Regions from separate parts of the Roseovarius sp. B-10 genome, predicted to be linked through region 2. Evidence: riboswitches for the same ligand, from Rfam matches in the RefSeq annotation. Region 2 holds a riboswitch; the other holds the start of a gene.
What was found. Region 2 has a riboswitch for thiamine pyrophosphate ahead of AC13D8_RS10345 (ABC transporter ATP-binding protein). Riboswitches for the same ligand answer to the same signal wherever they lie in the genome.
Positions count from the first base shown of each region.

Region 1: it holds a riboswitch for thiamine pyrophosphate, as region 2 does, so the genes downstream of both, thiD (bifunctional hydroxymethylpyrimidine kinase/phosphomethylpyrimidine kinase) here and AC13D8_RS10345 (ABC transporter ATP-binding protein) in region 2, are expected to answer to the same signal.

Region 1 is NZ_JBSXOE010000029.1:10,042-15,646, reverse strand. It holds gene AC13D8_RS07335 (ThiF family adenylyltransferase) at 1-330, opposite strand, end outside; gene AC13D8_RS07330 (thiamine phosphate synthase) at 327-923, opposite strand; gene AC13D8_RS07325 (thiazole synthase) at 923-1,693, opposite strand; gene thiS (sulfur carrier protein ThiS) at 1,695-1,892, opposite strand; gene AC13D8_RS07315 (FAD-dependent oxidoreductase) at 1,876-2,862, opposite strand; gene thiD (bifunctional hydroxymethylpyrimidine kinase/phosphomethylpyrimidine kinase) at 2,859-3,653, opposite strand; TPP riboswitch at 3,700-3,804, opposite strand; gene AC13D8_RS07305 (MmgE/PrpD family protein) at 3,934-5,301, shown strand; gene AC13D8_RS07300 (D-2-hydroxyacid dehydrogenase) at 5,298-5,605, shown strand, end outside.
Region 2 is NZ_JBSXOE010000032.1:268,012-273,616, reverse strand. It holds gene AC13D8_RS10360 (trimethylamine methyltransferase family protein) at 1-1,306, shown strand, start outside; gene AC13D8_RS10355 (c-type cytochrome) at 1,642-2,136, opposite strand; gene AC13D8_RS10350 (ABC transporter permease) at 2,419-3,162, opposite strand; gene AC13D8_RS10345 (ABC transporter ATP-binding protein) at 3,159-3,899, opposite strand; TPP riboswitch at 3,938-4,037, opposite strand; gene AC13D8_RS10340 (heme NO-binding domain-containing protein) at 4,136-4,738, shown strand; gene AC13D8_RS10335 (diguanylate cyclase domain-containing protein) at 4,735-5,605, shown strand, end outside.

The DNA.
Region 1 (5,605 bases), on a different contig from region 2:
GTGATCGGGGGCGTTCAGTGGATCAAGCGGCTCTGACACGGTGGAAATCGTACAGTCTGGGTTGAGCGCAGCCATACGCGCCGCGGCGATCTGCGCCTTGGGGTGGCCGATATCCGCCATCCGAAAGAGCGTCTGCCGATGCAGGTTGCTCAAGGAGACCCGGTCGCCGTCCATCAGCGTGATCCGCCCCACGCCTGCGCCCACCAGGTATTGCAGCACCGGAGCGGCAAGCCCGCCCGCCCCTATCACCAGCACATGCGCCGCGCCGAGCCGCGCCTGCCCCTTTGCCCCGAACTCGGGCAAGGCGATCTGACGGGCATAGCGGGTCACTTGGTGGCCTCGATCCATTGCCGTACCCGCGCCTCGGGGTCATCGTTCAGCGTGATATCCGTCACGGCAGACACCACATCCGCCCCCGCGTTGAGCGCGCCGTGCGCGCGCTCCACCGACATGCCGCCAATGGCGACGAGGGGGATGTCGCCGATCAGGCGCTTCCATTCGGTGAGCTTCTCAAGCCCCTGTTCGTGCCATTTCATCTTCTTCAGGATGGTGGGATAGACGGGGCCAAGGGCGACGTAATCGGGATCGTGCGACAAGGCTCGATCCAGTTCGGCATGGTCATGGGTGCTGAGCCCGATCTTGATCCCTGCCCGCCGGATGGCAGGGATGTCGGCGGTATCGAGATCCTCCTGCCCGAGATGCACCCAGTCGCAGCCCAATTGAATGGCCTCCTCCCAGTGGTCGTTGACCACGAGGATTGCGCGATTCTCCCGACACAGGCTCTGTGCTTGCGCAATCTGCTGTTTCAGTATTTCGCCGGTCAGCTCCTTGATGCGCAACTGCACCAGCTTCACACCGAGCGGCAGGGTGCGGCGAAGCCAGTCCGCGTCATCGAAGATCGGGTAAAAGCGCGGCAGGGCCATCAGGTGAACGCCCTCCCCAGCACCGGCGTCGACGGCGCGGCCATGTCGCGCGGCTCCATCGGGTCGGCCTCGAACCCCAGCCGCCCGGCCTCCAGCGCGCGCGCGAAACCCTCGGCCATCGCCACCGGATCGCCCGCCTTGGCCACGGCGGTATTGAGCAGCACCGCGTCAAAGCCCAGCTCCATCGCGTGGGCCGCCTGAGAGGGCAGGCCCAGCCCTGCGTCGATCACCAGCGGCAGGTCAGGGAAATGGGCACGCAAGCTGCGCAACCCGTAGATATTGTTGAGCCCCAGCCCGGTGCCGATCGGCGCGCCCCAGGGCATCAGCACCCGGCACCCGGCCTCGACCAGCCGTTCGCAAAGCACGAGATCCTCGGTGCAATAGGGAAACACCTTGAACCCCTCGTCGGTCAGGATGCGCGCCGCCTCTACCAGTCCGAAGGGGTCCGGCTGCAAGGTGTCGGCATGACCGATCACCTCGAGCTTGATCCAGTCGGTGTCGAACAGCTCGCGCGCCATCTGCGCCGTGGTCACCGCCTCGCGCACCGAATGGCAGCCGGCGGTGTTGGGCAGGACGTGCGCGCCCAGATCACCGATCATGTCCCAGAACGCCTGTCCCGCGCGCTCGCCCCCCGCCTCGCGGCGGACCGAGACGGTGGCGATGCCCGCACCGGAGCGCTTGAATGCCTCGGCGAGGATCGCGGGTGAGGGGTATTGCGCGGTGCCGAGCATCAGGCGCGAGGTAATCTCGGTGTCGTAGTAACGTGGCATCTCAGCCCCCTTGCCGTGGCGCGACGATCTCGATCTGATCGCCATCAGCTAGTCTGTGTTCCGGCCTCATCGCTGCCGGAACGAAGCTCTGGTTCACCGCGGTCGCCACCTTGGCCGCGCCATAGCCCAGCTCATCCAGCAGCGCGTCGAGGGTGGTGGCCGCGCTCTCCTGCTTGGTGCCATTAACCGTGATCTTCATGGTAAAACTCCGGTCTCTGATTTTCGCGCATCACCAGCCCGGCTGTTATCCGTGCCACCGCGGGCGATAGCAGAAAGCCGTGCCGGAAAAGGCCGTTGACGTGGATCGTCTCGCCCTTGGCCGTGATGCGCGGCAGGTTGTCGGGAAAGGCGGGGCGCGCGTCGGCCCCGATCTCCACCACCTCGGCCTCGCCGAAGGCGGGGTGCAGGGCGTAGGCGGCCGAGAGCAATTCCATCACCGAGCGCGCCGAGGCGCGCCAGCGCTCCTCGCTCTCGATCTGCGTCGCGCCCAGCATGAACACGCCATCGCCGCGCGGCACGATGTAGAGCGGAAAGCGCGGATGTAGCAGGCGGATGGGCCGATTCAGGGTCACATCCGTCGAGCGCAGCACCACCATCTCTCCTTTGACGCCGCGCAGATCAGACAGGCTGTCCTGCGCCGCGAGGCCACGACAGTCGATCACCGGGCCATCGGGGGCGGCGGCGTCTTGCTCAAAGCGCGCGCCCGCCTCTTGCAGCCGTTTGCGCAGGTGCATGAGTGCGGCCCGCGGGTCGATATGCGCCTCGTCCTGAAAATAGAGCGCGCGGTCGTGGCGGTCGGCCAGATGCGGCTCTAACGCGGCTAAATCCTCGCTGCTCACCAGCCGGTGCCCGGTGGTGCGCCGCGCGAATTGGTCCAGCTCGCGCCGGTCGCGTTGCAGCGTGACAACGAGTGAGCCGCGCCGAATTACCTCGACGCCCTGCGCTTCCCACCAGTCGGCGGCCTGTTGGCCAAGGCGGACCACCGGCTCTTCCGCCGTCATCCCCTCGCAGAAGGGCGCAAGCATGCCACCCGCCCACCACGAGCAGCCATGCGCGCCGGGTTCCGGTGCGGGATCGCGAAGGGTGACGGCAACGCCCCGCGCCATGAGTTCAGTGGCCACACAGAGCCCCACGATGCCCGCGCCGCGAATGGTGATTGCGTCGGTCATGTCCAGACCTCGTGAAAATGATGTACCGGGCCATGCCCCTGCCCGATCTCTAGCGCGTCGGCGGCAAGGATCGCCCGATGCAGCCAGCCATGCGCCCGCGCGACGGACTCGCGCAGGGTCAGCCCCTGCGCCAGCCCCGCCGCGATGGCCGAAGAGAGGGTGCACCCGGTGCCGTGGGTGTTGCGCGTGGCGATGCGGGGGGCGTCGAGGCGCGTCACCTCATCGGCAATCAGCCAGTCGGTGCAGGTCTCTCCCTGCCCATGACCGCCCTTCATCAGCACCGCACCCGCGCCCATCCCGCATAACCGTGTGCCCTGCGCCTGCATGTCTGCATCGCTCATGGCCTCGGTACTGCCCAACAGCGCCGCCGCCTCGGGCAGGTTGGGTGTCAGTAAATCAGCGCGCGGCAGCAGATGCGCGATCAGCGCCGTGCGCGCCGCCTCGGGCAAGAGCCGCGCCCCGGACTTGGCGACCATCACCGGGTCAAGCACGATCGGGCCGTCATAGCCCGCTAGCGCCTCGGCGACCGTCTCGATCAGCCCGACATCGCCGAGCATCCCGATCTTGATGCAATCGATCCTGATATCGCCCAAGACGGCCGCAATCTGCGCCGCCACGGTTGCGTTCGGCACCGGGTGCACATCGGTCACGGCACAGGTGTTTTGCGCGGTCACGGCGGTGATCACGCTCGCGCCATACACGCCCAGCGCCGAGAATGTCTTGAGATCGGCCTGGATCCCCGCGCCGCCACCGCTGTCGGAGCCTGCGATTGTCAATGCGGTCGCCGCCATGCGCGTCTCCCTCAAGTTTTCGGGGAACGGATGCAGGGCGCGCTCGGGCTTGCTGATATCCGTTCCCTACGCCGGTATCATCCGGATCAGGTTCGATGGGTTGGCGCATCGCCTCTCAGCCCGTGCATCCCGGGCACCCCAACGGAGCTACCCAAGAGGTAACAGTGGCGCCGGACGCTCGCAAGGGGGGAAAGCGGGACAGGATATGTCGCAAACCGGCCGCACGCCGCCGGCTCCCGGGGTCAGGATGGGGCTTGGCCAATCCCTCGGAGATGCGCCCATGTCCTATGCCGCCAATATCGACCAATTCGCGCCCATCGCACGCTTCGCGCTCAATGTGGCGTTGCCCGTCCCCGAGGAGGTGCTGGCACGAACGGCGGTGCTCCTCATCGACACGCTGGGGGTGGCCGCGGGGGCGGCGTCGCTCGACGCAGGCCGCATCGCGAGGGATTTCGTCTACGATTTCCACGGGGCCGCGCGCGAGGATCACAGCGCCACCCTCCTCTTTGACGGGCGGCGCTGTGCCATGCCGGGGGCAGCCTGGGCGCTGGCCACGCAGCTCGACAATCTGGATGCGCATGACGGGCTGAATGCCACCAAGGGGCATATCGGCTGCGCCCTGGTGCCCGCGCTTTTCGCCTTTGCGGAGCAACGCCCAGGACTGACCGGGCGGCAGGCGCTCACCGCGCTGGCGATGGGCTACGAGGTGGCCGCGCGCGCCGCCGTCGCACTGCATGCCACGGCTAGCGATTATCACACCTCCGGCGCGTGGAACGCGCTGGGCGTGGCGGCGCTGGGGGCGCATCTGCGGGGGGATACGGCGGATGTGCTGCGCCACGCGCTCGGCATCGCCGAGTATCACGGGCCGCGTAGCCAGATGATGCGCGAGATCGCCAACCCGACGATGCTGCATGATGGCTCTGGCATGGGGGCCCTTGTCGGAGTTTCGTCCCTGTTACAGGCTGAACGCGGCTTTACCGGCGCGCCGGCGATCACCGTGGAGGGGGCGAATGTGGCGCCTGTCTGGGCCGATCTGGGCCACGACTGGACGGTGATGCGCAATTATATCAAGCCCTACCCGATCTGCCGCTGGGCGCATGGCGCGCTCGAATGCCTGCGGATGCTGGTCGAGGAAGAGGGCGTCAGACCGGAGGAGATCGAGGCACTGGAGGTCGCCACCTTCGCGCAATCCGCGGCCCTCTTTCCCGGGATGCCAGAGACGACGAGCGAGGCACAGTATTCGCTGGGATTCGCGCTGGCGGCCTACCTCGTGCATGGCCGCCTCGGCCCGGCGGAGATAACCGGGGACGCGTTACGCGATCCGCGCGTGGCGGAAATGCACGCCGGCATCACCGTGCGCGAGGAGCCGCGCCATTCCGCGCGCTTTCCCGAGGGACGCTGGTCTGACGTGACCGTGCGGCTACGCGACGGACGCGTAGTCCGTTCGGGCGATTGCAACGCGCGGGGCGGGCCGGAGGCACCGATGCCCGAGGCCGATATCCGAGCCAAGCTGTCGGTGATGGCCGGGGGCGCGCTCTCGGAGGCGCGGATCGGCGCGCTGTGGGAGATGCGCGAGCGGCTGCTTGACCAGGGCGCGGAATTCTCGCAGCTTGCCGGGCTCGTATACCCCGAACCGGACAGGCCATGACCGACGCCCCCCGTATCCTCGTCCACACCAGCGACCCCGCCCCGATGCTAGCGCGGCTGGCCGAGGTCGCCCCGGAAATCGAGGCGCGCGGGCATGATGGCTACGAGGGTCTTGATCGGGTGCTGGCGGAGTTCCGACCCGATATCGCCTATTCCGTCGCCTTCCACGGGCGCACGGGCTATCCGCGCGAGGCGCTGCTCGGCGCGCACGGGCCGCGCTGGATCGCCGTGGGCGGGGCGGGGGTGGATCATCTGACACCGTGGGACACGGGCACCGTGACGGTCAGCAACGCCGCCGGGGTCGC
Region 2 (5,605 bases):
CGAGAACGTCCGCATGGGCCGCGATTTCGTGATGGAGATGATCGGGAAAGCGCCGGAGAGCTGGACCATCACGCCGCGAAACCCCGACCGGCGGTTGACCATCGGTGGCAATCACCTGAACTTCGGCAACGTCTCCTCGCCGCCGAGTTACTGGGACATGAAGATCGGGCGCAAGGTGACGGGCACCCGCGAGATGTGCCAGAACCTGTTGAAATTGAGCCAATATTTCAACTGCATCCATTTCGTCGGCGGCTACCCGGTGGAGCCGCAGGACATCCACGCGAGCGTCCGGCACCTCGACGTGCTTTATGACAAGCTGACGCTGACCGACAAGGTGGCGCATGCCTATTGCCTCGGGAAAGAGCGGGTCGAGGATGTGATGGAGATGGTGCGCATCGCGGGCGGTCTCAGCCACGAGGAATTCGAGGCCACGCCGCGCATGTATACCAATATCAACTCCACCTCGCCGTTGAAGCACGACTACCCGATGCTCGACGGCTGGATGCGGCTGGCGCGGCGCGGGCAGGGGCTGGTGGTGACGCCCTTTACCCTGGCCGGGGCGATGGCGCCGGTGACGATGGCGGGGGCGGTGGCGCAATCGCTGGCGGAGGCGCTGTGCGCGGTGGTTCTGGCGCAGGTGATCCGGCCCGGTGCGCCCTGTGCGATTGGCACGTTCACCTCCAACGTGGACATGAAATCCGGCGCGCCCGCGTTCGGGACGCCGGAATACATGCGCGCGACGCAGATGACCGGGCAACTGGCGCGGTTCTACAAGCTGCCGATGCGGGCCTCGGGCGTTTGCGCGGCCAACGTGCCCGACGGGCAGGCGATATGGGAGACCTCCAACAGCCTGTGGTCGGCGGTGCAGGCGGGGGCCAACATGGTCTATCACGCGGCCGGATGGCTGGAGGGGGGGCTGATCGCGTCCCCTGAGAAATTCGTCATGGATTGCGAGATTTTGCAGCATATCCAGCGGTATATGGACCCGATGCTAACCGCCACGGGGCCGGACGAGATCGCCATTGACGCGATCCGCGAGGTCGGCGGGCAGGGCCACTTCTTTGGCATCCAGCACACGCAGGACCGCTATACCACGGCGTTCTACGCGCCGTTCCTGAGCGACTGGCGCAATTACGAGGCGTGGGAGGCGGCGGGGGGCGTGTGGACGACCGCGCGCGCGCACCAGGTGTTCCAGGACATCATCGCGGACTTCGAGGCGCCGCCGATCGACGAGGGTATCCGCGAGGAACTGGCGGCCTTCGTCGAGCGGCGCAAGGCCGAGGGCGGGGCACCGACGGATTTCTGAGGAGGGGGTGAAAGCTGAGGCTGTATTGCGTCGGTATTCCGGCGGTGCGTGGGGGCCGGTCGGGGGATGGGTATTTGGGCCAAGAAGAACGGGGGCAGGTCGGGGCGTCTGCCTGTCGCGGTGCGGATCGGTGAAAAAGGGGGCAACCGCCCCGGAAGGCGTGCCCCTGACGGCGAGAGGCTCCTGACGGTTTTTCGGGAGACTTGGGCCGCTTTACTCTATGCACCTTTTCCGCGCGCACCGATCCAAGAGGGCAAGTCCTGCTGTGAGTAGCGGTCTATCATTAGAAAGCGCAAAAACGTCGGAACCGATGCGTAAGCAAGCTCCTAGTTCGATTACTTTACCAAAAGCTGGCGCGTAAGAACCTCGACCATCTTTTGAGCCTCAGACTCATCAAGTCGCCCGTGATTCAGTAGGAACTCTGCGACGTCTCTATTCGAGTAACGACCGGTCAGTACATCGTCACGCAAAATCAACTTGATGCGCGCAAACTTGGCAGCATTGTCATGGCAAATAACGCACTTGTTTCTGAACAGGGCGCCAGAATCGTGAATAAACTCGAACTGCTCAATCAGAACGTCGATTTCTTCGTCTGATAGCTTGCCGTGACCTGCCTCCAGAAAATCACGGACAAGGCGACCCGAAATTTTTCCAACAAGGCCGATATTAGTTATGGCCAACTTCTCAGCGACAAACTCTCCGGCATGCGGCGCGTGACAAGCTGCGCAGTTCTGTTCGTATACAAAATGCGGGTCAAGCTGCTGGGCGTTCACGCAAACTGCCCAAAACACAGCGCCGACTGATAGACCAATTTTTTTGAAGTGTTTCATTTTCCGAGCATCCTTGGGGTGCAAGAAACCGCGCACATTCAGGATACATGCTTCCGTCGTGATCACACTTGACCAGAGTCAATCTGCTGGCCGATCAACCTTGATTTGTTGAGGTTTTAAGAATCTACTAATTCCCGCCTGAAGCAGCTTGTTCGATTGTTTCTAAGCTTGCTACGCATTGCTGCCGTGGGTGCAAGTTGAAGCATCCGGCAAAATGGGTCCTAGGCCGCCCTCGACGTCCTCGGCCTCATGGCTTCGCCATGATGCGCACAGGGCCGGGGGTCACCCCGCCGCCGTCCCATCCAGCCACCTCCGGCACGCCGCGTCCACGGCGCGGTGCAGCAGAAGGGTGAACACCGCCAGCACGATGAGGGCGGCGAACATCAGATCAATTTTCGCGCGGCCATTGGCCAGCAGCATGAGGTAGCCAAGCCCCTTGGAGGCCCCCACCCATTCGCCGATGATCGCGCCGATGGGGGCGTAGACCGCCGCCAGCCGCAGACCCGAGGCAAAGCCGGGCAGGGCGGCGGGCACGCGGATATGCCACATCAGCCGCGCGGGCGAGCCCCCCATCACGCGCCCGAGGTCGAGCCAGGGCTGCGGGGTGCGCATCAGTGCGTCGAAAAACGACGAGGTGACCGGGAAGTAGATGATCAGCAGCGCCATGGCGATCTTGGACCACAGCCCGTAGCCCAGCCACAGCGTCAGGATGGGGGCGAGGGCGAAGACCGGGATCGCCTGTGAGAACACCATCATCGGGCGGATCAGCCCGCGCGCCAGCGGCGAGGCGGCGAGGCCGATGGCCGAGAGCCCGCCCAGTATCGCCCCCAGTGCCAGCCCGATCAGCACCTCGGCGATGGTGACACCCGCGTGCCCGGCGATCAGCGCGCGGCTGTGCCACAGCGCCTCGGCCACGCGGCCCGGCCCCGGCAGGATGAAGGGCGGCAGGCCCGTGAGCGTGACAAGCGCCTGCCACAGCGCGAGCGCCAGCGCGGTGGAGGCGGCGATGGGGATGAGCCGGCTCATGCCGCCGCCCCTGTGGCGCGCAGCCGGGCGAGCAGGCGGCCCTGCACTTCGAGCGTCCCGGCATCGTCCACGGGCCGGGGCACGGGGGCCGCGGGGGGCGCGACGGTCTCGAGCCCATCCGCCCCGAGGATGTGGATGGCATGGCCCATGCGCGCGGCCTCGCCCGGATCATGGGTGACCATCAGCACGGTGCGCCCCGAAAGGTGCTGCGCGCCCAGCTCCTGCATCTGCGCGCGGGTGCCGGCGTCGAGCGCCGAGAACGGCTCGTCGAGCAGCACGAGGGGGCGGTCCTCCATCAGCGTGCGCGCGAGCGCCACGCGCTGCCGCTGCCCGCCGGAGAGGGCGTGGGGCCGTTTGTGCGCGTGCTCTGACAGCCCGGTGCGGGCGAGGATGTCGCGGGTGCGGGCGGGATCGGCCCGCGTGCCGCGCAGCCGCGCGCCGAGGGTGACATTGCCGGTCACGTCGAGCCAGGGCAGCAGGTCGGCCCCCTGTGCCATGAGCGCCACGCGCCCGGTGACCGGCGCGCCGTCGGAGGCGGTGATGGTCCCGTCGAAGCGCGTCACCTCGTCGGTCCCCGCCACCAGCCGCAGGAGCGTGGTCTTGCCGATGCCGGAGGGGCCGAGAAGGCAGGTGATCCGCCCCGCCGCCGCCTCGAGCCGGAGCGGGCCGAAGAGCGGCGCGCCGCCGATCGTGGCGGTGCCGTCGATGAGGAGCGCGGGCGGCGTGGCGGCTTGCATGGCCGGTCCTTTGGTTGGGCGGGGGACAGGGCAGGTCGCTTGCGCGCGTCTCCGTTCCCTCCGCCGGTGCGAGCCGGGTCAGGTTCGATGGGTTGGCGCGGCCTCTCAGCCCCCTGCAGGGCACCCCAACGGATGGCGGCGGTGGTAGCAGGCCCCCGGTGCGCTGACAAGCGGCGGGCGTTCAGGGAATGTTAAACTCTGGTTGCCAGACTGCGCGCACCGGCAAGGAGAGGGCCATGAACGGGCTGATCAACCGCGCGATCGCGTGTTTCGTCAGGGACAGCTACGGCGTTCCCGTGTGGGAAGAGGTGATGGCGCGCCTCGGGATCAACGAGTCCGCGTTCGAGCCGCTGATGCCGTGCGATCCGGGGGTGACGGCGCGCCTGGTCGAGGCGGTCGCGGCACGGTTTTCACGGTCGTCCGCCGACCTGCTGGAGGATCTCGGCACCTATCTCGTGGCGCAGCCCCGGTCCGAGGCGATCCGGCGGCTGTTGCGCTTCGGCGGGGTGGATTTCGCCGAGTTCCTCGAATCGCTCGAGGACCTGCCCGACCGGGCGCGGCTCGCCATGTCCGAGCTCGACCTGCCCGCCATCAGCCTTTACATGCAGGGCGCGGGGGTGTTTCGCGTGGAGATGGCGCGCGCAGATGGCGCGGGGCTGCGATTCGGGCCGGTTCTGCTGGGCATGCTGCGCGCGATGGCCGACGATTACGGGGCGCTGGTGCTGCTCGATTACCGCGGCTGCGACGCCACGCGTGAGATCATCGAGGTGCACCTGCTCGACGTGGCCTTTGCCGACGGGCGGGACTTTGACCTCGCCAGCGGACGGGCCGCGCCATGAGCGGCGCGGCTGCGCAGATGCAAGCCTTGGCGCAGGTGGCGATGCTCGACCGGTTCTGTCCCATGCACGTGGTCATCGGCCCAACCGGGCACGTCATCGGCGGCGGGCCGACGCTGACCAAGATCGTGGCGCCCGAGCCGATGATCGGCCGGCGGTTTCTCGAGTTGTTCGAGCTGACCCGGCCAAGGGCCGTGCAGGGCGTCGCCGCGCTGCGCGCGCTTGACGGGGCGCGGCTGCGCCTGCGGCTGCGGTCGCGCCCGCGCTATGCGCTCAAGGGGCAGCTTTGCCTGCTGGCGCCCGAGGATGCGGGCGGAGCCGGGGGCGCGATGGTGGTCAACCTCGCCTTTGGCATCTCGGTGGTCGATGCGGTGCGCGATTTCGGCCTCAGCGGCGCGGATTTCGCGGTGACCGATCTGGCGACCGAGATGCTTTACCTGCTCGAGGCCAAGACCGTGGCGATGGAGGAATCGCGCAGGCTCAACCGCCGCCTCGAAGGGGCGCGGCGCGCGGCGCAGGAAGAGGCGCTGACCGACACGCTCACGGGATTGCGCAACCGGCGCGCCTTCGATGCGCTGCTGGCACAGGCGGTCCAGGAGGGCGGAACGTTCGCGCTGCTGCATCTCGATCTCGATTTCTTCAAGCAGGTCAACGATACCCACGGCCATGCGGCGGGCGACCTCGTGCTGCGCGTGGCGGCGCGGCGGATGCTGTCGGTAGTGCGCGCCCGGGACGTGATCGCGCGCGTGGGCGGCGACGAGTTCGTGCTGTTGCTGCCCGGTATCGACACCACCGGCGCGGTCGAGACCGTCGCCCGGCGGCTCGTCGCGGCGCTGGAGGAGCCGGTGAGCGACGGCACGCTGACCTGTC